Regions from separate parts of the Pseudomonas sp. MF08875 genome, predicted to be linked through region 4. Evidence: predicted binding sites of a transcription regulator. Region 4 holds the regulator's gene; each other region holds the start of a gene.

The links. The regulator FliA, encoded in region 4, starts transcription of late flagellar genes. The targets are predictions, from matches to a motif close to CTAAAGTTTNNNNNNNNNNNGCCGNTAA.
Region 1: motA (flagellar motor stator protein MotA) is a predicted target of FliA. The motif match lies at 4,106-4,133, and genes of this name have one in related genera.
Region 2: flgM (flagellar biosynthesis anti-sigma factor FlgM) is a predicted target of FliA. The motif match lies at 3,448-3,475, and genes of this name have one in related genera.
Region 3: AC19YT_RS03180 (flagellar protein MotY) is a predicted target of FliA. The motif match lies at 4,955-4,982, and genes of this name have one in related genera.

The regions. Positions count from the first base shown of each region.
Region 1 is NZ_JCBCUW010000005.1:120,214-127,732, forward strand. Features, by position in the region: gene serB (phosphoserine phosphatase SerB) at 1-629, shown strand, start outside; gene asd (archaetidylserine decarboxylase) at 767-1,627, opposite strand; gene AC19YT_RS04555 (rhodanese-like domain-containing protein) at 1,647-2,462, opposite strand; gene AC19YT_RS04560 (HDOD domain-containing protein) at 2,500-4,035, opposite strand; gene motA (flagellar motor stator protein MotA) at 4,201-5,052, shown strand; gene motB (flagellar motor protein MotB) at 5,056-6,069, shown strand; gene rsgA (small ribosomal subunit biogenesis GTPase RsgA) at 6,135-7,166, opposite strand; gene orn (oligoribonuclease) at 7,273-7,519, shown strand, end outside.
Region 2 is NZ_JCBCUW010000013.1:46,624-54,142, forward strand. Features, by position in the region: gene AC19YT_RS09810 (glutamine synthetase family protein) at 1-219, shown strand, start outside; gene AC19YT_RS09815 (MFS transporter) at 290-1,675, shown strand; gene AC19YT_RS09820 (flagellar brake protein) at 1,730-2,476, opposite strand; gene AC19YT_RS09825 (flagella synthesis protein FlgN) at 2,570-3,037, opposite strand; gene flgM (flagellar biosynthesis anti-sigma factor FlgM) at 3,086-3,409, opposite strand; gene flgA (flagellar basal body P-ring formation chaperone FlgA) at 3,560-4,321, opposite strand; gene AC19YT_RS09840 (chemotaxis protein CheV) at 4,407-5,339, shown strand; gene cheR (protein-glutamate O-methyltransferase CheR) at 5,384-6,211, shown strand; gene flgB (flagellar basal body rod protein FlgB) at 6,525-6,932, shown strand; gene flgC (flagellar basal body rod protein FlgC) at 6,935-7,378, shown strand; gene flgD (flagellar hook assembly protein FlgD) at 7,394-7,519, shown strand, end outside.
Region 3 is NZ_JCBCUW010000003.1:189,491-197,009, forward strand. Features, by position in the region: gene surE (5'/3'-nucleotidase SurE) at 1-251, shown strand, start outside; gene AC19YT_RS03155 (protein-L-isoaspartate(D-aspartate) O-methyltransferase) at 293-928, shown strand; gene AC19YT_RS03160 (peptidoglycan DD-metalloendopeptidase family protein) at 1,141-1,986, shown strand; gene rpoS (RNA polymerase sigma factor RpoS) at 2,092-3,096, shown strand; gene rnt (ribonuclease T) at 3,172-3,846, opposite strand; gene pyrC (dihydroorotase) at 3,843-4,889, opposite strand; gene AC19YT_RS03180 (flagellar protein MotY) at 5,047-5,955, shown strand; gene AC19YT_RS03185 (argininosuccinate synthase) at 6,082-7,299, shown strand.
Region 4 is NZ_JCBCUW010000025.1:52,214-59,732, forward strand. Features, by position in the region: gene AC19YT_RS16115 (chemotaxis protein CheA) at 1-471, opposite strand, end outside; gene AC19YT_RS16120 (protein phosphatase CheZ) at 486-1,274, opposite strand; gene AC19YT_RS16125 (chemotaxis response regulator CheY) at 1,305-1,676, opposite strand; gene fliA (RNA polymerase sigma factor FliA) at 1,844-2,584, opposite strand; gene fleN (flagellar synthesis regulator FleN) at 2,581-3,411, opposite strand; gene flhF (flagellar biosynthesis GTPase FlhF) at 3,530-4,849, opposite strand; gene flhA (flagellar biosynthesis protein FlhA) at 4,861-6,990, opposite strand; gene flhB (flagellar biosynthesis protein FlhB) at 7,180-7,519, opposite strand, start outside.

The DNA.
Region 1 (7,519 bases), on a different contig from region 4:
ACATGGACTCGACCCTGATCGAGGCCGAAGTCATCGACGAACTGGCCAAGGCCGCGGGCGTGGGCGAGCAGGTGTCGGCCATCACCGAGCGGGCGATGGCCGGCGAGTTGGATTTTCGCGCCAGCTTCAAGGAACGCCTCGCGCTGCTCAAGGGCCTGGACGTTAGCGTGCTGGACTCCATCGGTGCCTCCCTGCGCCTGACCGAGGGCGCCGAAACCCTGTTCGCCGAACTCAAGCGCCTGGGCTACAAGACCGCGATCCTGTCGGGTGGCTTCACCTACTTCGCCAAGCAACTGCAAGCCAAGCTCGGCATTGACTATGTGTTCGCCAACGAGCTGGAAGTGGTGGACGGCAAGGTCACAGGCGTGGCGGTGGAGCCGATTGTCGACGCGCAACGCAAGGCGGATTTGCTGCGCGAATTGGCGCACAAGGAAGGCTTGCGTCTGGAGCAGACCATTGCGGTCGGCGACGGCGCCAACGACTTGCCGATGCTGGCGATTGCGGGGCTGGGCGTGGCGTTTCGCGCCAAGCCGCTGGTCAAGCAGTCTGCCAAGCAGGCCATTTCGACGCTGGGGCTTGATGGCGTGCTGTATCTGCTGGGCTTTCGGGACCGGGATGGGCAGCTTTAAGGCTGGCTGAACAACCCTTCTCATAAGGTGGAAGCGGGCGCGCCCGCGAGGGCGGCAGCACAGTCGATCTACAGGCTTCTGACCGTTCGCTATCGCGGGCAAGCCCGCTTCCACACTGCTTTTGCGGTGTTTTTAGATCACGCCTTGGGCAATGCCAGACCCTGGCCCATCACCACCGGCGAACCCGCCGCCAACGCTTCGACCCACTTCACCTGATCCGGGCCAAACAGCACGACGGCGGTCGAGCCCAGTTTGAAACGACCCAGCTCGGCGCCTTTTTCCAGGTGGATCGGGCCGCGGGCAGCTTCGTCGTAGCGAAAGGTCTTCAGCTCGCGTTTGGGCGGCGTGACCAGCCCGGCCCACACGGTTTCGATGGAGGCGACGATCATCGCGCCCACCAGCACCACGGCCATCGGGCCGCGTTCGGTGTCGAAAATGCAGGCCACGCGCTCGTTGCGGGCAAACAGCTCCGGCACGTTTTCGGCGGTGGTCTGGTTGACCGAGAAAATCCGCCCAGGGATATACACCATTTCCCGCAGGGTGCCGGCCAGCGGCATGTGCACGCGGTGGTAGTCCTTGGGCGACAGGTAAATGGTGGCGAAATCGCCGCCCATGAACGGTGCTGCTGTCGCGGCATCACCGCCGAGCAATTCCAGCACGCTGAAACTGTGGCCCTTGGCCTGGAACACGCGGCCGTGCTCGATCGGGCCCAGTTGGCTGACGGCGCCGTCGGCCGGGCTGAGAATCGCCCCTGGGGTTTCGTCCAGCGGGCGTGCGCCTTCTTTGAGGGCGCGGGTGAAGAACGCGTTGAAGTGCTCGTAGGCAGTCAGGTCTTCGACCAAGGCCTGGGACATGTCCACCTCATAGCGTTTGGCGAACCACGCGGTGAAGGCGTTTTTGAACCAGCGCACGCGGCATTCGGCGATGCAGCCGGCCAGGCGCGAGAGCAAGTGGTGGGGCAGCAGGTACTGGCTGAGGATAAACAAACGCTTTTTCATTGGGGGTCCTTAAAAAACCTTAAATCTCGACAGGGGTGTCGGGGTGGTTGCCCCATTCGCCCCAGGAGCCGGCATAGCCTTTGACGCGCGGGTAACCCAGCGCCTTGGCCACCAGGTAGGTGAAGCCGGAGCGGTGATGCGTCTGGCAGTGGGTGATGATTTCTTTGTCCGGGGTGATGCCCAGGCCTTGGAGGGTTGGCGCCAGGTCAGTACGCATGCGCAGGTGGCGCGCCGGGTCCATGGCGGCGGTCCACTCGAAGTTCACAGCGCCGGGGATGTGCCCGGCCTTGGCGGCGAGGACTTTTTCGCCGCTGTATTCCTGCGGGCTGCGGGCGTCCCAGATCGCCAGGTCGGCGGCGCCGATGCGGCTTTGCAGGTATTCGCGGGTTGCGGTGGGTTCGTCGTGCAGGGGCAGCGCCACCGGGCCGGCGGCTGGCGCAGGGGTTTCGGTCGAAACCGGCAGGCCTTCGGCCAGCCACGCCGGCAGGCCACCGTCGAGGTAGTGGTAACGGGCGTGGCCAATGACATCGAGCAGCCAGATAAAGCGCCCGGCCCAACCGCCGCCCTCGTCGTCATAAACCACGTAGGTGGCGTCGGGGTGGTGCCCCAGTTCGCCGAACAGGTTTTCCAGGGCTACCTGGCTGGGCAGCAGCCCCGGCGCTGGCGGCTGGCCCAGTTGGGTGCGCTTGGGGTCGACGAAGCGGGCGCCGGGAATATGCCCGGTGGCGTAGCGGGCGGCGCTGGTGAGGTCTACCAGGATCAGGTCGCGGGCATCGAGGCGCGCGAGCAGGTCGCTGGGCTCAATGACCAGCGTCAAGCCAGAGAAGTCGGACATCTGCGTCTCCAGAGCACAAAGGGAGCGATTGTAGCGCTTAGCCGTGGGCGGTAAAGCTGTGCAGGGCTTTTTCGATGCACTGCGCGGTTTTGCCGAAGGCTTGCACGGTGATTTCCGAGAACGGCCCACCGCCCTGATCCGCCATGACCACCATCACCACCCGGCCGTTGTTGGACAGCGAGCGCAGCAGCAAATGATTGCCATCGAAGGGCGCGCGCAGGCTGGCGGGCAGGTGGGCGGAGAACTGGGCGTTGTTGGCCGGGCTCAGGCGCACCTGCGCCGGTTGGCTGAGCAGGCGTTGCAGCACAGTGCTCTGGTTCACTTGCAGGCTCAAGGTGGCCATGCCCTTGGGCAGGCCGGCGGTCTGATGGGCGCGCAGCACACTTTGGTTGCGGTCGGTCATCAGGATCATCACCCGGTGCATGCCGCACGCCACCAGGGCGTCGCGGGCGAATGTGGTCAGGTGCATGGCGTTGGTGAACACACTGGGCTCGGCCAGCAGTTGCCCGCAGAGCTTGCGCCACAGCGCCAGATCTTCAGCGGTGGGTGCCGGCGCCGGTAATTGGCCGGGGTGCAGGTGCTCGGCGCCCCAGGGCCAGATCAGGGAAATGGCCGGGTGCCACAGGTCTGCCATGGCGTGGTGCTGGGCGCTGCGCACGGCTTGCTGGTGTATGTGCTGCTGCAACTCGTCCATGGGTGTTTGCAGGTAAAGGCTGGTGAGGAATTGCCAGCGCAGCAGGTGTGGGCAGGACCAGGATTGTTGCGCCGCCAGGGCAATGCCATTGGCCAGCAGCACGGTGTTGGCCGGTTGGTTGAGCCAGCGGCGTAGCGCCGGGTCGGCATCGAGCAGTTGCTGCTGGTGCAGCGGGTTGTCCGCGCCACGGGCGATGTGCAGGACCTGGACCAGCAAACGCTGTTCGTTCAGCAGCAGGCGATAACCCTGCTGCACCCAGATCGGCAGCCGCCACAGGTCCACCAGGGCCTGGCACAGCACCAGCAGGCGCACGCCGAACAGTTCCTTTTCCACCTTGTGGGCCGATTGCCCGCGGCGGATCACCCGCAATTCCCACTCATCGAGCAGTTGCGGGTAGGTCAGCGCCAATGGCCACAGCGGCGACAGGAACAGCAGGCTGCCCCAATGGATGTCTTGCCACAGCCGCGCCAGGCGACTGCCGAACAGGCCGTTGGCCTGCTGGGTGGCGTGCTGGCTGATGAGCTGCAACTGGCGCAGCGCGATGGGGATTTCGCTTTCAGGGCGGGCGGGGAGGTGGGCCAGCAGTTGCTCGGTGCGCTTGAGGCCCAGGCGATTAAGGGCCACTTCAAGGTTTTCCGCAGTCTCGGTCATGCTGCCGTGGGTGTGCTGGTTGGCCTCGCGGATCACGCTCAGAGCCAGGGCTGGGCTGTCTTGCATCAGCTCGGCGATATCACGCATGGAGCTGCGGCTGTCGGCGATGGCCTTGCACACACGGTCATGGCTCGCCTGCGGCACCGGCAGGCGCACGGCATCGAGCAACTTTACCCAGCCTTCAAGCGTGTGGGGGCGTGAAGTTGGGACTGTCGTTTCATTAGTCATGGTTGATCGCGATCACTATTGACTGGCAGTGCGCCCGCAACGGGCCAAATTGGCTTTTCGCCTGAACTGGCTATAGTCTGGCGCAGTTTTGCCGATAAGCAGAAGAAGAGATTCATTAACTTCCGAATATGACCTTGAACCCGACTCAATAAGTACTTCCCTACTATGGCTAAAATTATCGGCATCATCGTCGTGTTCGCGAGCGTGCTCGGCGGATACGTGCTTTCCCACGGCAAGATCGCCGCCCTGATCCAACCTTTCGAGGTGTTGATTATCGGGGGCGCGGCTTTCGGTGCATTCTTGCAGGCAAACCCTGGGCATATGACGATGCATGTCATTAAAAAGTCCCTTGGCATGTTTGGCTCGCGTTTCAGCCACGCTTTTTATCTTGAAGTGCTGGGCCTGATCTACGAGATCCTCAACAAGAGCCGCCGCGAAGGCATGATGGCCATCGAGGCGGATATCGAAGACGCCGCCGCCAGCCCGATCTTTGCCAAATACCCCACCGTGCTCAAGGACGACCGCATGACGGCCTACGTCTGCGACTACCTGCGCATCATGTCCTCGGGCAACATGGCCCCGCACGAGCTCGAAGGCTTGTTCGACATGGAGCTGTTCAGCATGAAAGAAGAGCTGGAGCATCCTTCCCATGCGGTGACCGGCATCGCCGACGGCATGCCGGGCTTCGGTATCGTCGCGGCGGTACTGGGTATCGTGGTGACCATGGCGTCGCTGGGCGAGGGTGACCAGGCGGCCATCGGCATGCACGTCGGTGCGGCGCTGGTGGGTACGTTCTTCGGTATTCTCGCGGCCTACGGCTTCTTCGGCCCGCTGGCCACGTCCCTGGCCCACGACGCCAAGGAAGAACTGAACGTCTACGAAGCCATCAAGGCTTCCCTGGTGGCTTCGGCTTCCGGCATGCCGCCGTCCCTGGCGGTGGAATTCGGGCGCAAGGTGCTTTACCCGCTGCATCGCCCGAGCTTCTCGGAGCTGGAACAAGCGGTTCGCGGTCGCTAAGCCATGGAAAACAACCAGCCGATTATCATCAAGCGCGTCAAGCGCTTCGCTGCCGGACACCACGGGGGCGCCTGGAAAATCGCCTTCGCCGACTTCGCGACAGCGATGATGGCGTTCTTCCTGGTGTTGTGGCTGCTGTCCACCGCCACGCCGGAACAGAAGATCGCCATCGCCGGTTACTTCAAAGACCCCATCGGTTTTTCCGAAAGCGGTACGCCCTACATCATCGACCTGGGCGGCTCGCCGGAGCTGGCGCCGGACACTACCCTCAACCCCGAGGTCAAGTCCCAGCCGCAACCGGACAAGGTCACGGTCGATACCGACCAGGTCGAAGGCATGGCCGAGCAGGTCGAGCAGGAGCGCCTAGAGCTGCTGCTGCAAGAGTTGCAGAACAAGGTCGATGAAAACCCGCAACTGCAAAAGTTCAAGGACCAGATCCTCTTCGAGATCACGCCGGACGGTTTGCGCATCCAGATCATGGACGCCGAGAACCGGCCGATGTTCGACTCCGGCAGTGCACGCCTCAAGCCGTATTTCGAGGACATCCTGCTGGCCATGGCCGACACCATCAAAGCGGTGCCGAACAAGATCAGCATCAGCGGCCATACCGACGCCACGCCTTATTCGGGTGCCGGCGAGTTCGGCAACTGGGAGCTGTCGGCCAACCGCGCCAACGCGGCACGCCGGGCCTTGGTTGCCGGTGGTTACCCCGATCCACAAGTGGCGCGGGTGGTGGGCTTTGCCTCCTCGGCGTTGTTTGACCGGGCCAAGCCGTTCAACCCGGTCAACCGTCGCATCGACATCGTGGTGATGACTCGCAAGGCCCAGCGAGCCATCGAAGGCGAGCAGCAACCCGCCGAGCCGACTACGCCGACCCAGGGCGAGGGCGCGCCGGGCGAAGTGCCGGCCGACCCGAACGCCTTGCCGGCCGACAAGGTGCCGCTGCCGCCCCACGAGCTGCGCGAGAAGCTCAACATCTTCGAGGATGGCGGCGCCAAGGCGCCGGCGGCGCAGTAACCACCGCGACAAAAAAAGCCCCCGCGACATTCACTGTCGCGGGGGCTTTTTAGTGCGCCGCTGGCCTAGTAACTGCTTTCGGGCAGGCTGGCGATGATCGAGCGGTAGCTGTTCATCCGCTGCTGCTGCACGCGGCCATCTTCCAGCGCCTTGAGCAGGGCGCAACCGGGTTCGCGGTCGTGCTTGCAGTCGCGGAAGCGGCAGGTGCCGATCAAGTCGTTGAACTCGATGAACCCGGCCTCCACATCGGCGCGGCTGACGTGGCCCAGGCCAAATTCACGGATGCCCGGGGAGTCGATCAGCTCGCCGCCGCCAGGAAAGTGGAACAGGCGCGCGGTGGTGGTGGTGTGGGTACCCTGGCCGGACAGCTCCGACAGTGGGCCGACGCGGGTTTCCACTTCCGGCAACAGGCTGTTGACCAGGGACGACTTGCCCACGCCCGACTGGCCGACGAACACGCTGATGCGCCCGTCCAGCTGTTGTTGCAGTTGCTCCATGCCGTTGCCGTGGTGCGCTGACACTTCTAGCACCGGGTAGCCCAGGGTGCGGTAGACGGCCAACAGGGCATTGAGCGCTGGGGCGTTCTGCTCGTCGATCAGGTCGAATTTGTTGAGCAGTAGCAACGGCCGGATGCCCGCGTGCTCGGCCGCTACCAGGTAGCGGTCGATCAGGTTGGCGTGGGGCTCGGGCAGCGGCGCGAAGACGATCACGATCATGTCGACGTTGGCCGCCACAGGCTTGAGCTGGCCGCGGCTGTCGGGGCGGCACAGTTCGGTGTTGCGCGGCAGTTGCGCCACGATCACGCCGATGCCCTGGTTGCCGGCTCGCCATACAACCTGATCGCCGGTCACCAGCGCCGGCAGGTTGGCCCGCAAGTGGCAGCGGAACACCTGGCCGGCCGACTCGCCTTCGCGGGCCTCGACCTCGACCTGCACGCCGAAGTGAGCGATCACCAGGCCCGTTTGTTCGGGGCCCAGGTCGCCGCCCTCCAGGGCTTGCACCGCCGAGGACTCGCGTTTTGCGGCGCGGGCAGCGCGCTCGCCCTGGATTTTTTCGATGCGCCAGTTTTGACGACGATTGAGTTGGCGTTTGGCCATGGGTGTTCCGTGTTGAGAATGCAGCGAAGAGGTAAAACGGCCGCGAGTTTAGCACGCTCGCGCTATCCCCTAGGCTAAACTGCGCGACTACCGGAGGAGCCAACCCATGCAAAACCCACAGAATCTGATTTGGATCGACCTGGAAATGACCGGGTTGAACCCCGACACCGACGTCATCATCGAGATGGCGACCATCGTCACCGACAGCGACCTCAACACCCTGGCCGAAGGCCCGGTGATCGCAATCCACCACAGCGACGCAATCCTCGCCGGTATGGACGAGTGGAATACACGCCAGCACGGCGGCTCGGGCCTGACCCAGCGCGTGCGCGACAGCCGCATCAGCATGGCCG
Region 2 (7,519 bases), on a different contig from region 4:
GGTGCGGCGATCCAGGGTGAGTTCCAGGTGCCGGACCATTTGGCCCTGCCTTGTACCTTGCATGCCGCCCTTGAGCGTCTCAAACGCAGTTCATTGGCGAAGGAACTGTTTGGCAAGGAGTTCATCGAAGGCTACATCGCCTCGAAAACCATGGAGTTGACCAGTTTCTTCGATGAAATAACTCCCTGGGAGCGTCGTGTTCTAGCGGCCCAGGCATAACCGACCCTCGCCTTCGGGCTATCGTTAGCGATAGCCCGATCCTCACTTCAAGGAGCCGCTCGGAACGCCGATGCGCCAAATCTGGAAATCCTTTCGAGCGCTGTATTTCGCCTCGCTGATGATGCTTATCGGCTCAGGCCTATTGAGTACTTACCTGGCCTTGCGCCTGGCCGCGGACCACGTCGATGGTCTGTGGATCGGTGCGCTGATGGCCGCCAACTACTTCGGTCTTGTCCTGGGCGGCAAGATCGGCCATCGCCTGATCGCCCGTGTCGGGCATATTCGCGCCTACGCCACCTGCGCCGGCATTGTCGGCGCCGCGGTGCTGGGCCATGGCTTGGTGGACTGGCTACCCGCATGGCTGGTGCTGCGGGTGATCGTGGGCCTGGGCATGATGTGCCAGTACATGGTCATCGAGAGCTGGCTCAACGAGCAGGCCGAAGCCAAGCAACGAGGGCTGGTGTTCAGCGGCTACATGATCGCCTCGTACCTGGGCTTGGTGCTGGGGCAACTGATTCTGGTCATGCACCCGCAACTGGGCCTGGAACTGCTGATGCTGGTGGCGCTGTGCTTCGCCCTGTGCCTGGTGCCGGTGGCCATGACCCGGCGCATTCACCCCGCGCCCTTGCATCCGGCACCGATGGAGCCGCGGTTCTTTATCAAGCGCGTGCCGCAGTCGTTGAGCACGGTGCTGGGGGCGGGCCTGATAGTCGGTTCGTTCTACGGCCTTGCGCCGCTGTATGCCGCGCAGCAGGGGCTCTCGACCGAGCAAGTGGGTCTGTTCATGGGTAGCTGCATCTTCGCAGGCCTGGTGGTGCAGTGGCCGTTGGGCTGGTTATCGGACCGCTATGACCGTGCGCTGCTGATCCGCTGCTTCGCCGGGTTTCTCGCCGTGGCGGCGCTGCCCTTGGCGATCCTGCCGTCGGTGCCGCTGGAGGTGTTGTTTGTTGCCGGGTTCCTCTGTTCGCTGGTGCAGTTCTGCCTGTATCCGCTGGCGGTGGCGTTTTCCAACGACCATGTGGAGAGCGATCGTCGGGTGTCGCTGACGGCAATGCTGCTGGTGACCTACGGCGTGGGTGCCAGCATTGGGCCGCTGGTGGCCGGGGTGCTGATGAAGTTCTTCGGCAGCCAGATGCTCTATGCCTTCTTCAGTTTTTTTGCCCTGGTCCTGGTCTGGCGCATCCGGCCCAAGGCTGTGACCAACCTGCATCAGGTGGACGATGCACCGCTGCACCACGTGGCGATGCCGGACAGCATGTCCAGTTCGCCCCTGGTGGCGGCCCTCGACCCACGGGTGGACGAGCAAGTGGTGCAAGACCAGATGCAGCAGAGTCCAGCCACTCCCGACCCGGAGCTGGAACCTGACGCGGATGCGCAACCGGCGCCTGACGAAAACGGCGGGCCTGACGACGCAGACCCCGAACATCCCCACACCTTCACCGGTGCCAGGCCCTAAAACAAAAAACGGGCAGCCCTTACGCAGCTGCCCGTTTTTTGTGTGCTGGCGGATTTACATGTCGTCTTTGTCGAAGCGCCGCGCTTCGCGTTGCAACTGGTAGACGAAGCGCTCGACCTGGCGCTGTACCAGGCCACTCATGTTGTGAAAGCGCACGCCGGCGAACGTGGTGTCGATGCGCTCTTCGTGGTGCAGGTGGCGCAGTTCCACCGGCGCGGTCATGGCGCCGAAGGGCAGGGCGGCGACGAAACGGTCGTAGACCTCGCCCAGTTGCAGGCGATCGGAGATGTCGCCGTCAAAGCGCAACTTGCAGCCGGTGGCGGAAATATCCAACAGCTTGCCCTTGACCGGGGCTTTGAGCTTCTCACCGCCCAACTCGATATCCACCAGTTGCGCCAGTTTCAGGGCCGCGCGAAAGGCGTTGCGCCGCTGGTGGTAGACCACTTCGGTAGGCATGACCGTGCGGTAGCAGCGGTGATCCTTGGTTTCATCGAGGGTCGGGGTGCCGTTGCTTTCCCAAGCGATCCGCACGCCTTCGTGAAAGCCTTCGACGCGAAAAGGCTCGCCGCCGAACATGAAGCGCTCGCCGTCGCGGGGGATCATTTCATCGAGGGCAATCATGCCGCTGTCGCGGTCGACCTCCACCAGATAGCTCTGAAAGCGCTGGCTGCGTTCATGGAACGTAATAATCAGGGGATCGTGGCTCTCTTGCAGCGACCGCAGGTTAGCGGCGATTTCCAGAGGTGTGGTGAGCACCTTGGGGGGCTGCGGAGCGTCTTCCGCGTTTAAGGCATTGGACACGGTTCATCAATCTCCAGACAAAATACAACTACACGCAAGATCCGGCATTTTGCCAGCATGTGGCGCGGCTTCATAGGGCGCGCTCATAAGGGCTCAAGCCTGACTGAGCGGGCGTGGCTTCGCAAGCTTGGAGGTTGACCCGCGGGCATCGTAGAGCGAAGGCGGTTCGCCACCTGTGAGAATGCGCAACTGGTGTGCGGTGGTGGCTTGTTGCAGTTGGATCGACTGGCCGTTCTGCTCGTTGATGGCGTGGCATTGGGCGAGTTTTTGGTTCAGGACTTCGCTTTGCGCCAGCAATTGCGGGCCAATGCTTGAGTGCTCGGCCAGTTGCGCGAGACCGTTGTGGTTGGCGGGCAGGTTGAGGCTGGCGAGGATTTCGCTGCGCTTGCGGCCATGCTGCTCCAGCAAAATGATTAACGCCTGTTTTTGCGCGAGGATTTCTTCGAGCAGCCGCATGTCGCGTCCGTGGAGGGCCAGGGACTCGGTTTGCAGCAACTCCAGCAACTGTTGAGCTGGAGCAAAGTCGTCGGTAATCAGTTGCAGTAAGTTGGTGTCGTGCATGACGGGCCTTGGGTTCTAAGCGTCCAAAAGCCTGGCGCAGGCCTTGGGCTAGCGCTGGGCTTCGAAATTGAGCAGCTTGCTGGCTACACGGTTGCTGTCGACTTTATAGCTGCCATCGGCAATCGCTTGCTTCAACTCGGCCACGCGGGCCTTATCGACGGCAGGCTGATCGCGCAGCTTGTCGGTGACCTTCTGCAACTGTTGAGCCTCATTGCTCAGGTGTACCGATTCCCCGCTTTTGCTGGCGGAGGGCTGTTGGGCGGCGGTAGTGACCGGCGCGGACTGCCCGGCATCACCGGTTTCTTTGTTGGCGCCGCTACGGGCGGTGGCCAATGAGGGGGAGCTGTTTAATCGGCTGAAATCGATGACCATGATGGAAAAAACCTCTGGGTATTTGGACGCTTGCCATGTTTTCGGCCATACCCGGAAAAACTTTAGGCTCAATTATCGGTAGACGAACGCGCCAGGGCCACGCGGCGTACTGGCACAGTCTAGGGAACGACTGAGGCAAGCGCCAGTGCTCTACAAGGCCACCTCGACCTGGCCCGGAGCGGTCACCCGTGCCTTGATGACCCGTTGGGAGTTGAGGTTCTTGACCCGGATCTGTTCGCTCATGCCGCCATTGGACAGGGCTTCCCCCGGCATCCGCACGCTGAGGGTGCCGCTGCGCGCCGAGATCACCACCTGGTCGCCCTTGCGCACCACTTCGGCCTGCTCCATGTGCACCAGGGTAATGACTTGGTCGTTGACCATTGGTCGGACAAGTTTTTGCCCGATCGCCTGATCGACGGAAGTCAGGTAACTCTGTGTTATCAGGCTGATATCACGCTCGCGTAGGGTGACGTCTTCGGGGCCGATGATGGCGGTGCGCTTGAGCGGCCGGGTGGTGGTCACGATCTCGCGAAACAGGCGTACTTGAGCGGGTACGAACACGGTCCAGGGCGCAGCGCCATCACAGCGCACGCGCACCGTGACACGGCCCAGGGGCACGGCGGGGCTCTCCAGGGTCGCTGTCAATTCCTTGTCGCACTGGGGCAGGCGCAGGCGCGGGTCGAGCTGGTTGACCTGGATCTCGTAGCGTCCTTCGGTCTGGCTGGTGGCCAGGTAGTCTTCCACGGTGAATTCAAGAAACCCTTGGGTGACGCCGATAAGCAGATCAGGCAAGGTGACCGAGTCGGCCAGGGCCGGGCCGCCGACGGCCAGGCAACACAGCGCCGACCAGGCGCACAGGCCTTTGCGGTAGGTTGAGGTCAGGCGTCGGGAAAATGTCGTTTTGGCGTTCATAAGAGTTAAAAAGCAAGCGCCGTGCCGTTTAGCAATGAACGGGCGTCGGATCTTTTCAAGTGTGTGGGTGTAGTGGGAGTCGGGCATGGCTGGTGTAATGGATTCGGTGAACCAGCGCACGCAACTGGTGGGGCAGAATCGCCTTGAGCTGTTGTTGTTCCGCTTGGACGGAACGCAGCTTTACGGGATCAACGTGTTCAAGGTTCGGGAGGTGCTGCAATGCCCCAAACTGACGGTGCTGCCTAAGTCCCATCCTGTCGTGTGCGGTGTCGCCAATATTCGCGGTGCGACCATTCCGATTCTGGACTTGGCGATGGCCACCGGGTCGGGCGGTTTGCAGGACCAAAGCAACCCCTTCGTGATAATCACGGAGTACAACACCAAGACCCAGGGTTTCCTGGTGCGCTCGGTGGAACGTATCGTCAACATGAACTGGGAGGAGATCCACCCGCCACCCAAGGGCACCGGGCGCGATCACTACCTGACCGCCGTTACCCGGGTCGATAACCAGTTGGTGGAAATCATCGACGTAGAGAAGGTGCTGGCTGAAGTGGCGCCGACGCCGGAGTCGATTTCCTTTGGCGTGGTGGACACCGAAACCCAGCAAAAGGCCATATCGCTGCGGGTGTTGACGGTGGATGACTCCTCGGTGGCGCGCAAACAGGTTTCGCGTTGCCTGCAAACCGTTGGGGTTGAGGTGGTGGCGCTCAATGACGGTCGCCAGGCGTTCGAATACCTGCGCAAACTGGTGGACGAGGGCAAGAAGCCCGAAGAAGAATTTTTGATGATGATCTCCGACATCGAGATGCCGGAAATGGACGGCTACACTCTCACGGCCGAGATACGCAACGATCCACGCATGCAAAAACTGCATATCATCCTGCATACTTCGCTGTCCGGAGTGTTCAATCAGGCGATGGTCAAGAAAGTCGGTGCCGATGACTTCCTGGCCAAATTCCGTCCTGATGACCTGGCAGCCCGGGTCGTTGACCGGATCAAAGCAGCAGATCACAGCTAGGGGCGCCTGCCCCGGCGAACAACACGATTTTAGAGGCGGTATCTTTGTCTACGGGTAATTTGGATTTCGAACAGTTCCGGGTCTTCCTGGAAAAAGCCTGTGGCATTTTGCTCGGTGAGAACAAGCAGTATCTGGTGTCGAGCCGTCTCAACAAACTGATGGAACAGCAGGGCATCAAGTCCCTGGGGGAGTTGGTCCAGCGTATCCAGACCCAGCCGCGCAGTGGTTTGCGCGAGTTGGTGGTGGACGCCATGACCACCAACGAAACCCTGTGGTTTCGTGATACCTACCCCTTTGAGGTGCTCAAGAACAAGGTGCTGCCCCAGGCGATCAAGGCCAACCCCGGCCAGCGGCTGCGCATCTGGTCGGCGGCCTGTTCGTCGGGGCAGGAACCTTACTCCCTGTCCATGGCCATCGACGAGTTCGAGCGGGTCAACATGGGGCAGTTGAAGATGGGGGTGCAGATTGTTGCCACCGACCTGTCGAGCACCATGTTGAACAACTGCAAGACCGGCGAATACGACAGCCTGGCCATCGGCCGCGGTTTGTCGCCCGAGCGCTTGCAGCGTTATTTCGACCCCAAGGGGCCGGGGCGCTGGGCAGTTAAGGCACCGATCAAGAGCCGGGTGGAGTTTCGCTCGTTCAACCTCTTGGACAGCTACGCCAGCCTGGGCAAGTTCGATATCGTGTTCTGCCGCAACGTGCTGATCTACTTCTCCGCCGAGGTGAAGAAAGACATCCTGCTGCGTATCCACAGCACCCTGAAACCGGGCGGTTACCTGTTTCTCGGCGCGTCGGAAGCCTTGAACGGCTTGCCGGACCACTACCAGATGGTCCAGTGCAGCCCGGGCATTATCTACCAGGCCAAGTGATTGGCTGGCGACAACGAAAAACGGGAGCCCTCAGCGGCTCCCGTTTTTTTTGCCGTCACTGTAGTTGGCTGGCCTGCGGTGGGAGCGAGCCTGCTCGCGTTAGCGGGCGAGTCGCTACCGTCGCGCCGGTGGCTGACCTGCCGCCCCCGCAAAGCGGCAGAAAAGCGGCGGCCAGCGGAAACCCATTGCCGCTTTTCTGGCATCGGTGCCTTGCCGGGGCCGGCAAAGCCCGTGTTTTCGGGGGGTTATGCAGTTGGCACGCGGCTTGCTAAGTTCCAGCTACGAAAAACCGGTCACCCAAAGGTTTCCCGACATGAGCATCAGCTTCGACAAAGCGCTCGGTATCCATGAACAGGCTCTTGGCTTTCGCGCCAAGCGTGCCGAAGTCCTGGCCAACAACATCGCCAACGCCGATACCCCGAACTACAAGGCTCGGGATCTGGACTTTTCGGCTGTGCTGGCGGCGCAGAGCGAAAAGACCAAGAGCGGCGCCTTCGCCTTGAATATGACCAATAACCGTCATATCGAAGCGCAAGGCCTGGGCAATGGCGACGAATCGTTGCTGTATCGCACGCCGATGCAGCCCTCGATCGACCAGAACACCGTGGATGCCCAGCTCGAGCAGTCGAACTATGCCGAGAACTCGGTCAACTTCCAGGCCAGCTTCACGCTGCTCAATGGCAAATTCAAAGGGTTGATCGCAGCCCTGCGCGGAGAGTAACCATGTCCCTGTCCAGTGTTTTTAACATCGCAGGTTCCGGCATGAGTGCCCAGACCACGCGCCTGAACACCGTCGCCAGTAACATCGCCAACGCCGAGACGGTCTCCTCGAGCATCGACCAGACCTATCGCGCCCGTCACCCGGTGTTCGCCACCATGTTCCAGGGCGGCCAGAGCGGCGGCAGCGATTCGCTGTTCCAGAACCAGGACGCTGCCGGCCAGGGCGTGCAGGTGCTCGGCGTAGTCGAAGACCAGAGCAACCTGGATGCACGCTACGAACCCAACCATCCGTCCGCTGACGCCAAGGGCTATGTCTATTACCCCAACGTCAACGTGGTCGAGGAAATGGCTGACATGATTTCCGCCAGTCGGTCCTTCCAGACCAACGCCGAAATGATGAATACCGCCAAAACCATGATGCAGAAGGTCCTGACCCTGGGTCAGTGATAAGGGGCTACTCCTATGAGCGTTAAGGACACCACCAGCGCCAACGCCTTCAATGACGTCGTCAACAACGTCAAGAAGACCGGCGGCACCGACGGCGCCAACACGACCAAGAAGGCTGCCGACGGCACCGTCATGGGCAAG
Region 3 (7,519 bases), on a different contig from region 4:
ATCATATCCGCGGCGTGCAACTGACGCGCCTGGGGCACCGTTCCCGGGCGGCGGCACCGGTGGAAGTGGTCGACCCGCGCGGCCGTTCCGGCTACTGGATCGCGGCTGCTGGCGATGCCGACGACTGCGGTCCTGGTACGGATTTCCACGCGGTGATGCAGGGCTACGTTTCGATTACGCCGTTGCAACTCGATCGCACCTTCAACGACGCCTTTGCCAGCGTCGAAGGCTGGCTGGAGGGGCTGCGCTGATGGCTCGCGAGCAAGACGACATGCTGCGGCGCGGTATCGGCATGACCTCCCAGCGCACGCGGGAGCGCTTGATCCAGCGCTTGTATGAAGAAGGGTTGTCCAACGCCCAGGTGTTGGAGGTGATCCGCCGTACACCACGGCACCTGTTCGTCGATGAAGCGCTGGCCCACCGCGCCTACGAAGACACCGCGCTGCCCATTGGCCACAACCAGACCATTTCCCAGCCGTACATGGTCGCGCGCATGAGTGAACTGCTGTTGGCCGCCGGGCCTCTGGACAAGGTGCTGGAAATCGGCACCGGCTCGGGCTATCAGACGGCGGTGCTGTCGCAATTGGTGGAACGGGTGTTTTCCGTTGAGCGCATCAAGGTCCTGCAGGACCGCGCCAAGGAACGCCTGGTGGAGTTGAACCTGCGAAACGTGGTGTTCCGCTGGGGCGACGGCTGGGAAGGGTGGCCGGCGCTGGCACCGTATAACGGCATTATCGTCACTGCGGTGGCCACTGATGTGCCGCAGGCCTTGCTCGATCAGTTGGCCCCTGGCGGGCGGTTGGTGATTCCGGTGGGGGCTGGCGAAGTTCAGCAATTGATGCTGATTACCCGCGAGGAGCAGGGTTTTTCTCGGCAGGTTCTCGGTGCCGTACGTTTTGTGCCGTTGCTCAATGGCCCCCTGGCCTGAGCATTTATATAAACGCGATGAATTCTGTGCGCGGTCGCCTGTCCTATAACGGCGCCGAAAAGAATAAACAAAACCCGAGCATGAACCGATAGCCAGATAAACCCATCGAATGGGCCTTGGCGTCGGTAAAGCATGCGCAGCCGGTTATACTGGCGACATTCCAAGCCTCAACGGGCACTCTTTTTTATCAGCCACCACAAAGGGAGCGGCGGGTGAGTCTCACAGCCATTGCGCAGCGTATGGATGTAAAAAGCTTTCAGCGACTGGTGATTGGCCTTGTCTTGAGTTCCATGTTGGCTGCCTGTTCCAGCACGCCCAAGGGCAATGTACGGGTGGTCGATCGCAATAATGCAGCGCTTCAGCGGCCGGTAGTGACCACAGGTCAGTACGTGGTCAAACGCAGCGACACCCTGTTTTCGATCGCCTTCCGCTATGGTTGGGACTACAAGGCCCTCGCTGCACGCAACAATATTCCACCGCCTTACACCATCCATCCGGGTCAGACGATTCGCTTCGATGGTCGCTCGGGTTCAACGCCAACCACTGTCGTCACGCAGTCCACTTCGACCCCGTCTTCTTCCAGCAAGACCACTGTGACCCGTCGCCCGGCGGGCACTACCAACGGCGTGATAACCGCTCCGGCGAGTAAGCCTACCCTCGCGCCGCTGCCGCCCGCAGGCCCGGCGCCCAAGGGTTGGGGATGGCCGGCAAATGGCGTTTTGATTGGAAAATTCTCTTCAAACGGTAGTTTGAATAAAGGGATTGATATCGCCGGGGATTTGGGACAGCCTGTTTTAGCTGCGTCTGATGGGGCGGTCGTGTACGCCGGGAGTGGCTTGCGGGGCTACGGCGAGCTCGTCATCATCAAACACAGCGATACCTACGTCAGTGCCTACGGTCATAACCGCAGGCTGTTGGTTCGGGAGGGGCAGCAGGTCAAAGTCGGGCAGGCTATTGCCGAAATGGGGTCAACTGGTACAGACCGGGTGAAACTGCACTTTGAGATTCGCCGTCAGGGTAAGCCTGTAGACCCACTGCAATTCCTGCCACGCCGTTGATCGGTTGTCAGCCTGTTCCCTCACGTAGAAGGAACAGGCTCCAGCGTTGCCAAGGATAAAGGCGCCGCTTGAGCTTGAGGTCGAACTCACCAAAGGACTATAACAATGGCTCTCAGTAAAGAAGTGCCGGAGTTTGACATCGATGATGAGGTTCTCCTGATGGAGGCCGGCATCGCTACGGATTCGATGTCGAATGAGGGATCTGCAACACCTTCAGTTCGCACCAAATCCAAACACTCCGCTTCACTCAAGCAACACAAATACATTGACTACACCCGGGCGCTCGACGCGACCCAGTTGTACCTCAATGAAATCGGCTTTTCCCCACTGCTATCACCGGAAGAAGAAGTTCATTTTGCGCGCTTGTCGCAAAGTGGCGACCCGGCCGGGCGCAAGCGCATGATTGAAAGCAACTTGCGGCTGGTGGTGAAAATCGCCCGACGCTATGTCAATCGTGGGCTTTCACTGCTCGACCTGATCGAAGAGGGCAACCTCGGTTTGATCCGCGCGGTGGAGAAGTTCGACCCGGAACGAGGCTTCCGTTTTTCGACCTACGCAACCTGGTGGATCCGTCAGACCATCGAGCGCGCGATCATGAATCAGACCCGGACCATCCGGTTGCCGATCCATGTGGTCAAGGAACTGAACGTCTACCTTCGGGCCGCACGGGAATTGACGCAAAAACTCGATCACGAACCTTCCCCTGAAGAAATCGCCAACCTGCTGGAAAAACCGGTGGGCGAGGTCAAGCGCATGCTAGGCCTTAACGAGCGGGTTTCCTCGGTGGATGTCTCGCTAGGTCCGGATTCGGATAAAACCTTGCTGGACACCTTGACGGACGATCGCCCTACCGACCCTTGCGAGTTGCTGCAGGACGACGATCTGTCGCAAAGCATCGACCAGTGGCTCTCGGAGCTGACGGACAAACAGCGTGAAGTGGTGATACGCCGCTTCGGGTTGCGTGGCCACGAGAGCAGTACCCTTGAAGATGTTGGCCTTGAGATTGGTTTGACCCGGGAGCGGGTCAGGCAAATCCAGGTCGAGGGGCTCAAACGTCTTCGCGAGATCCTGGAAAAAAATGGCTTATCCAGCGAGTCGCTGTTCCAATAGACCCTTATTGAGCCGGCACAAAAAATCCGGAGCCCTTATGGGGCTCCGGATTTTTTATGGGGCAAGCAAAGCCGATCAGTCGTTGAAGTCTTCCCAACCGCCCATTTGCTTCCAACGGTTGACGATGCCACAGAACAGGTCTGCGGTTTTCTCGGTGTCATAGCGCGCCGAATGCGCCTCGCGGCCATCGAAATCGATATCCGCAGCCTGGCAGGCCTTGGCCAGTACAGTCTGGCCGTAAGCCAAGCCGGCCAGTGTGGCGGTATCGAAGCTGGAGAACGGGTGAAATGGGTTGCGCTTCATGTCCAGGCGCGCCACGGCGGCGTTGAGGAACCCCAGATCAAAGCTGCTGTTGTGACCGACCAGGATCGCTCGTTTGCAACCATTGGCCTTCAGCGCTTTGCGTACACCGCGAAAGATGTCAGTCAGCGCGGCTTCTTCACTCACTGCCATACGTAGCGGGTGGTCGAGCTTGATTCCGGTGAACTCCAGGGCAGCGGCTTCAATGTTGGCGCCCTCGAAAGGCTCGACGCGGAAAAAATAGGTGTGCTCGGGGAACACGAAACCTTTTTCGTCCATGCCAATAGTGGTGGCGGCAATTTCCAGCAGTGCGTCGGTGGCGCAGTTGAAGCCGCCGGTTTCTACGTCGACCACGACAGGCAGGTAGCCCCGGAAGCGGGCCGCCATCGGGTGACGGGAACCGCCGCCGCCATGGCCTTCTTGCTCGTCATCGTAATGGTCTTCACTCACGGGTGTTCCTCCAGCAGGCGCCAGCGCAGTTTTTCACCGGCGCGCAGCGGGATGACAGTCAGCTCGCCGAACGGCAGGCTGGTAGGGGCGGTCCAGTCTTCGCGGACCAGGGTGATGCGATCGGTATTGGCCGGCAAACCGTAGAAGCGCGGGCCATTGAGGCTGGCGAACGCTTCGAGCTTGTCCAGCGCGTTGCGTTGCTCGAAGGCCTCGGCATACAACTCGATTGCCGCATAAGCGGTGTAGCAACCAGCGCAACCGCAGGCGGCTTCCTTGGCGTGCTGAGCATGGGGGGCCGAGTCGGTACCGAGGAAAAACTTGGCATTGCCACTGGTGGCGGCGTCGAGCAGTGCCTGCTGGTGAGTATTGCGCTTGAGGATCGGCAGGCAATAGAAGTGCGGCCGAATACCGCCCACCAGCATGTGATTGCGGTTGTAGAGCAGGTGATGGGCGGTGATGGTCGCCCCCACGTTAGCCGAAGCCTCGCTGACAAACTGCACTGCATCGGCGGTGGTGATGTGCTCGAACACCACTTTCAGGGTCGGGAACAACTCGACCACGCGGCGCATGTGTTCATCGATAAAGAATTTTTCGCGATCGAAGACATCGACATCACCACGGGTGACTTCACCATGAATCAGCAAAGGCATGCCGACTTCGGCCATGGCCTCGATCGCCGGCAGGATTTTGTCGATGCTGGTGACGCCGGAGTCCGAGTTGGTGGTTGCGCCAGCCGGGTACAGTTTGGCGGCGTGCACGAAGCCGCTGGCCTTGGCCTCGCGGACATCTTGCGGTTGGGTGCGGTCGGTGAGGTACAGCACCATCAGCGGCTCGAAGCGACTGCCGGCCGGCCGCGCAGCGAGGATGCGCTGGCGATAGGCATCGGCTTCAGCGGCGTTGCGCACCGGGGGTACCAGGTTGGGCATGATGATGGCGCGACCAAAGGTGCGCGCAACATCCGCCACAGTATTGGGCAGAGCAGCACCATCACGCAGGTGTATGTGCCAGTCGTCGGGACGCAGCAGGGTCAGGCGGTCGGACATTGGGGATTCCAGGCGGGTCAAACTGAGGCGAATGCTACCGGAAAAGACTCTTGCAGGCACTCGCTATCAAGTTTTGTCGCTGGCAACCGATATGCTCAAGGTATGCCGTAAATGAATGTATCGGTCTTTTCAGTTGTAGAAGCCAGTGGAGCCGCCCGTGCGCCAGCGTTATCTAGCCTTGCTCAGTGTGTTTGCCAGCCTGCCGGCCATGGCCCTGACTTTCCAGACTCGTCTGGAGAGCATTGAGTGGAAGGTCGAAGGCGACAAGTTCGAGTGTCGCCTGGCGCAGCCGATCACCGATTTCGGCTCTGGCGAGTTCGTGCGCCGCGCGGGCGAGCAGGCGACGTTTCGCCTCAAAGCCTTTAACGCCTTGCTCGGCGGTGGCTCGGCGACATTGCTGGCGGCGGCGGCCCCGTGGCAGCCGGGGCGTGCTGATATCAACTTGGGGACGGTCAGAAGTGGCAGTGGCGATGTACTGTTCAACAGCTCTCAAGCCCAGGCTGGCCGGCTTATCAGCGGCCTGATGGACGGCCGCAGCCCTGTCGTGCGCCACTACTCCCGCGACGCAGGGGTTTCGGAAATCCGCCTGTTGCCGGTGCGATTCAGCAAGGCCTATAGCGACTATCAAGGTTGCGTGGCCAAGCTCCTGCCCATGAACTTCGAACAAGTGAAGCTGGGCCAGGTTGGGTTTCCGGGCGGCGGCATCGAGCTCGATGAGCAAGCCAAGGCCAAGTTGCAAGTGATGCTCGACTATATGAAGGCCGACCCCACGGTCAACCACATCGAACTCGACGGCCACTCCGATAACAGCGGCAACCGTTTGACCAACCGCGATTTGTCGCGCCGCCGGGCCTTGGCGGTGATGGAGTTCTTCAAGGCCAACGGCATAGAAGAATCCCAGGTGACCATCAGGTTCCATGGCGAACGTTATCCCTTGGTGGCCAACACCAACTCCGCCAACCGGGCCAAGAACCGTCGGGTCAACATTCATCTGCAACGGGTCGCGCCCGTCGAGAAACCGGCCCCGCAAGCCGCTTCCACGTCCAACGCGGCTGCGACGTCTTGAAGCAGCGCTAGTCGCCCGCTCGACATAATCTGTCGCTTCGTCGTCATAAGCTGTCGCGCCACTGTAAATCATCCGCTTGGAACGGTAGACTTGTCGGCTTTCCGTAGAACCCGGTGGAGTGATGGCATGGCGGACGTAAACAAGGTCGTTCTGGCGTATTCCGGCGGCCTGGACACTTCGGTGATCCTCAAGTGGCTGCAGGATACTTACAACTGTGAAGTGGTGACGTTCACCGCTGACCTGGGTCAGGGCGAAGAGGTCGAACCTGCACGCGCCAAGGCACAAGCCATGGGCGTGAAAGAAATCTACATCGACGACCTGCGCGAAGAATTTGTGCGTGATTTCGTTTTCCCGATGTTCCGCGCCAACACCGTTTACGAAGGCGAGTACCTGCTGGGTACTTCCATTGCCCGCCCGTTGATCGCCAAGCGCCTGATCGAAATCGCCAACGAAACCGGTGCCGATGCCATCTCCCATGGCGCGACCGGTAAAGGCAACGATCAAGTGCGTTTCGAGCTGGGCGCTTACGCCCTCAAGCCCGGTGTGAAAGTCATTGCGCCGTGGCGTGAATGGGACCTGCTGTCGCGCGAGAAGCTGATGGATTATGCCGAGAAGCACGGCATTCCGATCGAGCGTCATGGCAAAAAGAAATCCCCGTACTCGATGGACGCCAACCTGCTACACATCTCCTATGAAGGTGGCGTGCTGGAAGACACCTGGACCGAGCACGAAGAAGACATGTGGCGTTGGACCGTCTCCCCGGAGAAGGCTCCCGATGCCCCGCAGTATCTGGAATTGACCTACCGTAACGGCGATATCGTTGCCCTGGACGGTGTCGAAATGACTCCGGCCACCGTTCTGGCCACCCTGAACCGCATCGGTGGCGAACATGGCATCGGTCGTCTGGATATCGTCGAGAACCGTTACGTCGGTATGAAGTCCCGTGGCTGCTACGAAACCCCTGGCGGCACCATCATGCTGCGTGCGCACCGCGCCATTGAGTCCATCACCCTGGACCGTGAGGTCGCTCACCTTAAAGATGAGTTGATGCCCAAGTACGCCAGCCTGATCTATACCGGCTACTGGTGGAGCCCAGAGCGTCTGATGCTGCAACAAATGATTGATGCTTCCCAGGCTCACGTGAACGGTGTGGTTCGCCTGAAATTGTACAAGGGCAATGTGATTGTCACTGGGCGCAAGTCCGATGAGTCGCTGTTCGATGCCAATATCGCGACCTTTGAAGAAGATGGTGGCGCTTATAACCAGGAAGATGCAGCGGGCTTTATCAAACTGAATGCATTGCGCATGCGCATTGCGGCCAACAAGGGCCGCAAGCTGTTTTGATGTTTTAGCTGGTGTGTATAAGAAAAGGCCCTGCAGTGCAGGGCCTTTTTTATTGAATTCGTTTAATACAACCGTTGTATGTGATGGCATGATGTATAAACAGATCTCGCGGGTGTTTGTTCTTGTTATTAGCCATTGGCCTGGTAGGACAGGGTTAAAGCAAAGTTGTTCAAGTTGTAAGAAATATAGCCTGAATTCATAGAATAAGCGCAACGCTTGA
Region 4 (7,519 bases):
GGTAATGTCGCCGCCGGCGCTTTCAGGCTCGGGCTCGACCGCAGCCGGGGCCGGTTCAGCCGCAGGCGCAGGCTGGTCGGTGGCTGGCAGCGCCAGGCGTGCCAGGGCTGCCAGCAGTTCCGGCGTAGCAGCGGTGATCGCAGAGCGCTCACGCACTTGGCTGAACATGCCGTTGACCGCGTCCAGGGCTTCGAGAACCACGTCCATCAGTTCCGAGTCGACGCGCCGTTCACCCTTGCGCAGGATGTCGAACACGTTCTCGGCGATGTGACAGCACTCCACCAGCTCATTGAGCTGGAGGAAGCCGGCGCCCCCTTTTACAGTGTGAAAACCGCGAAAAATTGCATTGAGCAAGTCCGCATCATCCGGTCGGCTTTCCAGCTCGACCAGTTGTTCGGACAGCAACTCAAGAATCTCGCCGGCCTCAACCAGGAAATCCTGAAGGATCTCTTCATCGGCGCCGAAGCTCATTTTTGTGGGTGCTCCTAGAATCCAAGACTGGAAAGCAAATCGTCTACATCGTCCTGACCGGACATAACGTCTTCACGTTTATCGGCATGAATCTGCGGACCTTCACCCTGCGCCAGGTGTTTTTGTGGATCTTTTTGCGCCAGGATCTCGTCGCGGTCATGCTCGATGCCCGCAAACCGGTCGACCTGGCTGGCCATCAGCACCAGCTTGAGCAAGTTGCTTTCGACTTCCGTGACCAGTTGTGTCACCCGTTTGATGACCTGGCCGGTGAGGTCCTGGTAATCCTGGGCCAGCAGAATGTCGTTGAGGTTGCCCGACACCACGCGTGTTTCTTTCTCGCTGCGGGCCAAAAAAACCTCGACCCGGCGCGCCAGATCGCGAAACTCTTCGGCACCCACTTCGCGGCGCATGAAACGTGCCCAGTCCGCGCTCAGGGCCTGGGCGTCGTGGCCCAAGCCGTTGACCAGCGGCGTGCTGTTTTCCACCAGGTCCATGGTGCGATTGGCCGCAGCCTCGGTCAGCCTGACAACATAACCCAGGCGTTCAGTGGCATCCGTGATCTGGGACACTTCTTCGGCTTGCGGCATGTGCGGGTCGATCTGGAAGTTGACGATGGCGCTGTGCAATTCGCGCGTCAGCTTGCCGACTTCCTGGTACAGGCCGCGGTCACGGGTCTGGTTGAGCTCATGGATCAGTTGCACCGCGTCGCCGAACTTGCCTTTTTCAAGGCTTTCGACCAATTCGTGGGCATGTTTTTTCAGAGTCGATTCAAAATCGCCCTGCGATGATTCGTTATGCTCCATAGCGCCCCCGTGGCGGACTGGCTTCGCGCATCAACCGATGCGTTCGAAGATTTTTTCAATCTTTTCTTTCAACGCCTGGGCCGTGAAGGGTTTGACTACATAGCCGTTCACCCCGGCCTGGGCTGCTTCGATGATCTGTTCGCGCTTGGCTTCAGCGGTGACCATCAACACCGGCAGGTGCTTGAGTTTTTCGTCGGCGCGCACATGGCGCAGCAAGTCGATACCGGTCATGCCAGGCATGTTCCAGTCCGTCACCAGAAAGTCGATGCTGCCGCTGTTGAGCACAGGGATGGCGGTAGTGCCGTCGTCTGCCTCGACCGTGTTGGTGAACCCAAGGTCACGCAACAGGTTTTTTATGATCCGCCGCATCGTTGAGAAGTCATCAACGATGAGGATTTTCATGTTCTTGTCCAATTCGACCTCCAAGCAGTCTTAAACGCATCCAGCACCTGGACACGCCATTTCATCAATCAGGCTGGGCACTCACCGGCGACATGGAGCAAAACGTGCCGAGACCGGTACGGCGCTACGCCGTACCGGCCCCGTTCGCAGAGCCCCCACACTGCCTGTCAGCGCGCTCGCCACTCCCCCAAACGCCCCCGCAAGCGGGCCGCGCACTGGCTGTGTAACTGGCTGACCCGCGATTCGCTGACCCCCAGGACCTCACCGATTTCCTTGAGGTTCAGCTCTTCGTCGTAGTACAGCGCCAAGACCAGTCGCTCACGCTCCGGCAAATTGGCAATCGCGTCCGCCAGCGCAGCCTGGAAGCGCTCGTCTTCCAGGTCGCGCGACGGCTCCAGATGAGCACTCGCGCCATCCTCGTGCAGCCCTTCATGCTCGCCGTCCTGCAAGAGGTCGTCGAAGCTGAACAGGCGACTGCCCAAGGTGTCGTTCAAAATCCCGTAATAATCATCGAGGCTCAATTGGAGTTCGGCCGCAACCTCGTGATCTTTAGCGTCACGACCGGTTTTAGCTTCAATTGAGCGAATGGCATCACTGACCATCCGGGTGTTGCGGTGTACCGAACGGGGGGCCCAGTCGCCTTTACGCACCTCATCGAGCATCGCGCCGCGGATACGAATCCCCGCGTAGGTCTCGAAGCTGGCGCCCTTGCTGGCGTCGTACTTGGTCGAGACTTCAAGCAAACCGATCATCCCAGCCTGGATCAGGTCTTCGACCTGGACGCTGGCGGGTAGGCGTGCCAGCAGGTGGTAGGCAATGCGCTTGACCAGGGGCGCATAGCGCTCGATCAATTCGTATTGGCTGTCACGCGCCGACTTCTTGTAAAGGTTGTAGCCGCTGGCTGTCATAGCACAGGTCCCGCCGTTTGATGCACAAGCCGCTCGACAAAAAACTCCAGATGCCCGCGCGGGTTAGCGGGCAGTGGCCAGGTATCGACCTTCTGGGCGATGGCTTTGAACGCCAGTGCGCACTTGGAACGAGGGAACGCTTCGTAGACTGCACGCTGCTTTTGCACAGCCTTGCGTACGCACTCGTCGTAGGGAACCGCACCGACGTATTGTAAGGCGACGTCCAGGAAGCGATCAGTGACCTTGGTCAACTTAGCGAACAGGTTGCGCCCTTCCTGCGGGCTCTGGGCCATGTTGGCCAGTACGCGGAAGCGGTTCATGCCGTAGTCGCGGTTGAGCAGTTTGATAAGGGCGTAGGCGTCGGTGATGGAGGTGGGTTCGTCGCACACCACCAGCAGCACTTCCTGGGCCGCGCGCACGAAACTGACCACCGACTCGCCGATCCCGGCGGCCGTGTCGATCACCAGCACGTCGAGGTTGTCGCCGATGTCGCTGAACGCCTGGATCAGGCCGGCATGCTGGGCCGGGCTCAGGTGCACCATGCTCTGGGTGCCCGAGGCTGCCGGCACGATGCGGATCCCGCCGGGGCCCTGGAGCAGCACGTCGCGCAGCTCACAGCGCCCCTCGATCACATCGGCCAGGGTGTGTTTGGGGGTCAGCCCCAGTAACACGTCGACGTTCGCCAGACCCAGGTCGGCGTCCAGCAGCATGACGCGTCGGCCAAGCTCCGCCAGAGCCAGGGACAAGTTCACTGACACGTTAGTCTTCCCGACGCCACCTTTGCCGCCGGTCACCGCGATCACCTGTACGGGATGCATGCTGCCCATGTTCTTTCTATACCTTGTCTTACTTAGACGGAGGCCACATAACTGGCTGCGCGTTCACCGTTGGAACAATGCGTGGCAGGCCATCGATGTAGGTTCACTGCAATCTATTCATTAAACCTCAGCCGACCTGCTTGGCCGGGCTGTGGTAAAGGTCAGCGAACATGTCAGCCATGGCTTCTTCGCTGGGTTCTTCCTGCATTTGCACACTTACGGCACGGCTGACCAATTGGTGGCGGCGCGGCAAGTGCAAGTCATCGGGAATACGCGGCCCATCGGTCAGATAGGCCACCGGTAATTCATGGCTGATAGCCAGGCTCAACACCTCGCCCAGGCTCGCCGTCTCGTCCAGCTTAGTCAGAATGCAGCCAGCCAGCCCGCAACGCTTGTAACTGTGGTACGCGGCGGTCAGCACTTGCTTCTGGCTGGTGGTGGCCAGCACCAGGTAGTTCTTGGAGCGGATGCCGCGCCCGGCCAGGCTTTCCAACTGCATGCGCAGGGCCGGGTCGCTGGCCTGCAGGCCGGCGGTGTCGATCAGCACCACGCGCTTGCGCAGCAGCGGGTCGAGGGCTTGCGCCAGGGACTGGCCCGGATCGACATGGGTCACCGAGACGTTGAGGATGCGGCCCAAGGTCTTGAGCTGCTCCTGGGCGCCGATGCGGTAGCTGTCCATGCTCACCAGGGCGATGTTCTGCGCGCCGTACTTGAGCACGTAACGGGCCGCCAATTTGGCCAGGGTGGTGGTCTTGCCCATGCCGGCGGGGCCGACCATGGCAATCACACCCCCCTCTTCCAGGGGTTCGATTTCCGGCGTGGCGATCATGCGCGCCAGGTGCGCCAACAGCATGCGCCAGGCCTGGCGAGGTTCGTCGAATTCGGTAATCAGGGCCAGCAAGTCACGCGACAGCGGCCCGGACAAGCCGATGCGCTGCAGGCGCCGCCACAGGTTGGCCTGCTGCGGGCGGCTGCCTTGCAACTGGTTCCAGGCCAGGGAGCCGAGCTGCACTTCCAGCAGTTCGCGCAGGCCATTGAGTTCAAAGCGCATGGAGTCGAACGCGCGCTGGTCCACCGACTGCGAGGCCGGGGCCACCGGCGCCGGGCGTGGCGGCTCGACGAAGGTCGGTTCGATCAGCGGTTCGGCGGCAGTCAGCGGCAGGCCGGCGAACAACTGGCGATTGGTGCTCGGGTCGCCGTCGCCACGCAGGCTCAATTCGGCCTGGGCGGTCACGATGCGCGACTGGGTCTTGCGCAGTTCGTCTTCGAGCTCGATGTTCGGCACGCGCGGGGCCAGGGCCGACAGTTTGTAATCCAGGGCAGCCGTCAGCTCGACACCGCCAGCGATCCGCCGGTTGCCGATGATGGCCGCATCCGCGCCCAGCTCATCACGCACCAGTTTCATGGCCTGACGCATATCGGCGGCGAAAAAACGCTTCACTTGCATAACCCACTACCTCAGCCGTTGGGCCCTACTGTCGCAACGATGGTCACTTGCTTGTTGTCAGGAATTTCCTGATACGCCAACACGTGCAAACCCGGGACCGCCAGGCGTCCGAACCGCGAGAGCATCGCGCGAACGGGGCCGGCTACCAGCAGAATCACCGGTTGACCTTGCATTTCCTGGCGCTGAGCGGCGTCGATCAACGAACGCTGCAGCTTCTCGGCCATGCTTGGCTCCAGCAGAACGCCTTCATCGGCGCCTTGCCCTGCCTTCTGCAGACTATTGAGCAATATTTGTTCCAACCTTGGTTCCAAGGTGATGACAGGCAGCTCAGACTCAGTGCCTACAATGCTTTGCACGATAGCGCGGGACAATCCGACGCGCACCGCGGCAACCAAAGCGGCAGTATCTTGACTCTTGGATGCATTATTGGCGATGGCTTCGGCAATGCTACGAATGTCGCGTACAGGCACCTGTTCGGCGAGCAAGGCTTGCAGCACTTTGAGCAACTGCGACAGCGACAGCACCCCCGGCACCAGCTCTTCAGCCAGCTTCGGCGAGCCCTTGGCCAGCAATTGCATCAGTTGCTGGACCTCTTCGTGGCCCAGCAGTTCGCTGGAGTGCTTGTAGAGAATCTGGTTCAAGTGGGTCGCCACCACTGTGCTGGCGTCCACCACCGTGTAGCCCAGCGATTGCGCCTGGGAACGCTGACTGATTTCGATCCACACCGCGTCCAGGCCGAAGGCCGGGTCTTTGGCGGTGATGCCGTTGAGGGTGCCGAACACTTGGCCGGGGTTGATTGCCAGTTCGCGGTCCGGGTAGATCTCCGCTTCGGCCAGGATCACGCCCATCAGGGTCAGGCGATAGGCGCTGGGCGCCAGGTCGAGGTTGTCGCGGATATGCACCGTGGGCATGAGAAAGCCCAGGTCCTGGGACAGCTTCTTGCGCACGCCCTTGATCCGCGCCAGCAACTGACCACCCTGGTTGCGATCCACCAGCGGGATCAAGCGGTAGCCCACTTCCAGGCCGATCATGTCGATGGGGGTCACGTCGTCCCAGCCCAACTCCTTGGTTTCCTGGGCGCGGGCCGGCGACGGCAGCAGCTCCTGCTGGCGCTGCACCTCTTCCAGGGCCTGGACCTTGACGGTGTTCTGTTTTTTCCAGAACAGGTACGCGGCGCCACCGGCCACCGCTGCCATGCTCAGGAACGAGAAGTGCGGCATGCCCGGCACCAGGCCCATCACCGCCATCAGCCCGGCGGACACCGCCAGGGCCTTGGGCGAAGCGAACATCTGCCGGTTGATCTGCTTGCCCATGTCTTCGGAACCCGAAGCCCGGGTCACCATGATCGCGGCAGCGGTGGACAACAGCAGTGATGGCAATTGCGCCACCAAACCGTCACCGATGGTCAGCAAGGCGTACACCTTGCCCGCATCGCCGAAGGTCATGCCGTGCTGGAAGATACCCACGGCCATGCCGCCGATCAGGTTGATGAACAGAATCAGCAGGCCGGCGATGGCATCGCCGCGCACGAATTTGCTGGCACCGTCCATGGAGCCGTAGAACTCGGCTTCCTGGGCCACTTCCGTGCGGCGCATCTTGGCTTGGTTCTGATCGATCAGGCCGGCGTTGAGGTCGGCGTCGATGGCCATTTGTTTGCCGGGCATGGCGTCGAGGGTGAAGCGGGCGCTGACCTCGGAAATCCGCCCAGCACCCTTGGTCACCACGACGAAGTTGATAATCATCAAAATCGCGAACACCACGATACCGACCACGTAGTTACCGCCGATCACCACCTCACCGAAGGCCTGGATCACCTTGCCCGCAGCGGCGTGGCCGTCCTGGCCGTGGAGCATTACCACCCGTGTGGACGCCACGTTGAGCGCCAGGCGCAGCAGCGTCGCCACCAGCAAAATGGTGGGGAACACGGCGAAATCCAGCGGCCGCAAGGCGTACACGCACACCAGCAGGACCACGATGGACAGGGCGATGTTGAAGGTAAAGAACACGTCCAGCAGGAACGGCGGGATCGGCAACATCATCATTGCCAGCATGACCAACAGCAACAACGGCACGCCCAGATTGCCCCGCGACAGGTCAGTCAGGTTGTTGCGCGCCGAGTTGAGCAAGTTAGAGCGATCCACCGGAAATTCACCGTTCCTTTTAAAGCAATCTTTTGACGCCAGAGGCAGGCGCAGGGCGGCTACTGCAAGAAGCCTTCCAACTTTTGCGCAGGGAGATACGGGCGGGCGTTTTAGGTGGGTTTGAGGGCGTTATCGCGGCCGAGCCCACCCCCATAGGGGCCGACTTGGGCCAGGCTGGCTAGCAATACATCAGGAATCGCGGCGCAAATCCGGCGGTATCGGCAGGTCTTTGAGGGGGTCGGGGCGCTTGCCCTTGCCCGCCCGGTGCTGGCGGATCTGATAGACATAGGCCAGCACCTGGGCCACGGCCAGGTACAGCCCCGCGGGGATTTCCTGCTCAAGCTCGGTGGAGTAGAAAATCGAGCGCGCCAGGGCCGGCGACTCCAGCAGGAGGATGTCGTTGGCCACGGCTATTTCGCGGATCTTCAACGCCGTGAAGTCGCTGCCCTTGGCCAGCAGCATGGGCGCAGCGCCCTTCTCCGGGTCGTACTTGAGGGCCACGGCGTAGTGGGTCGGGTTGGTGATAATT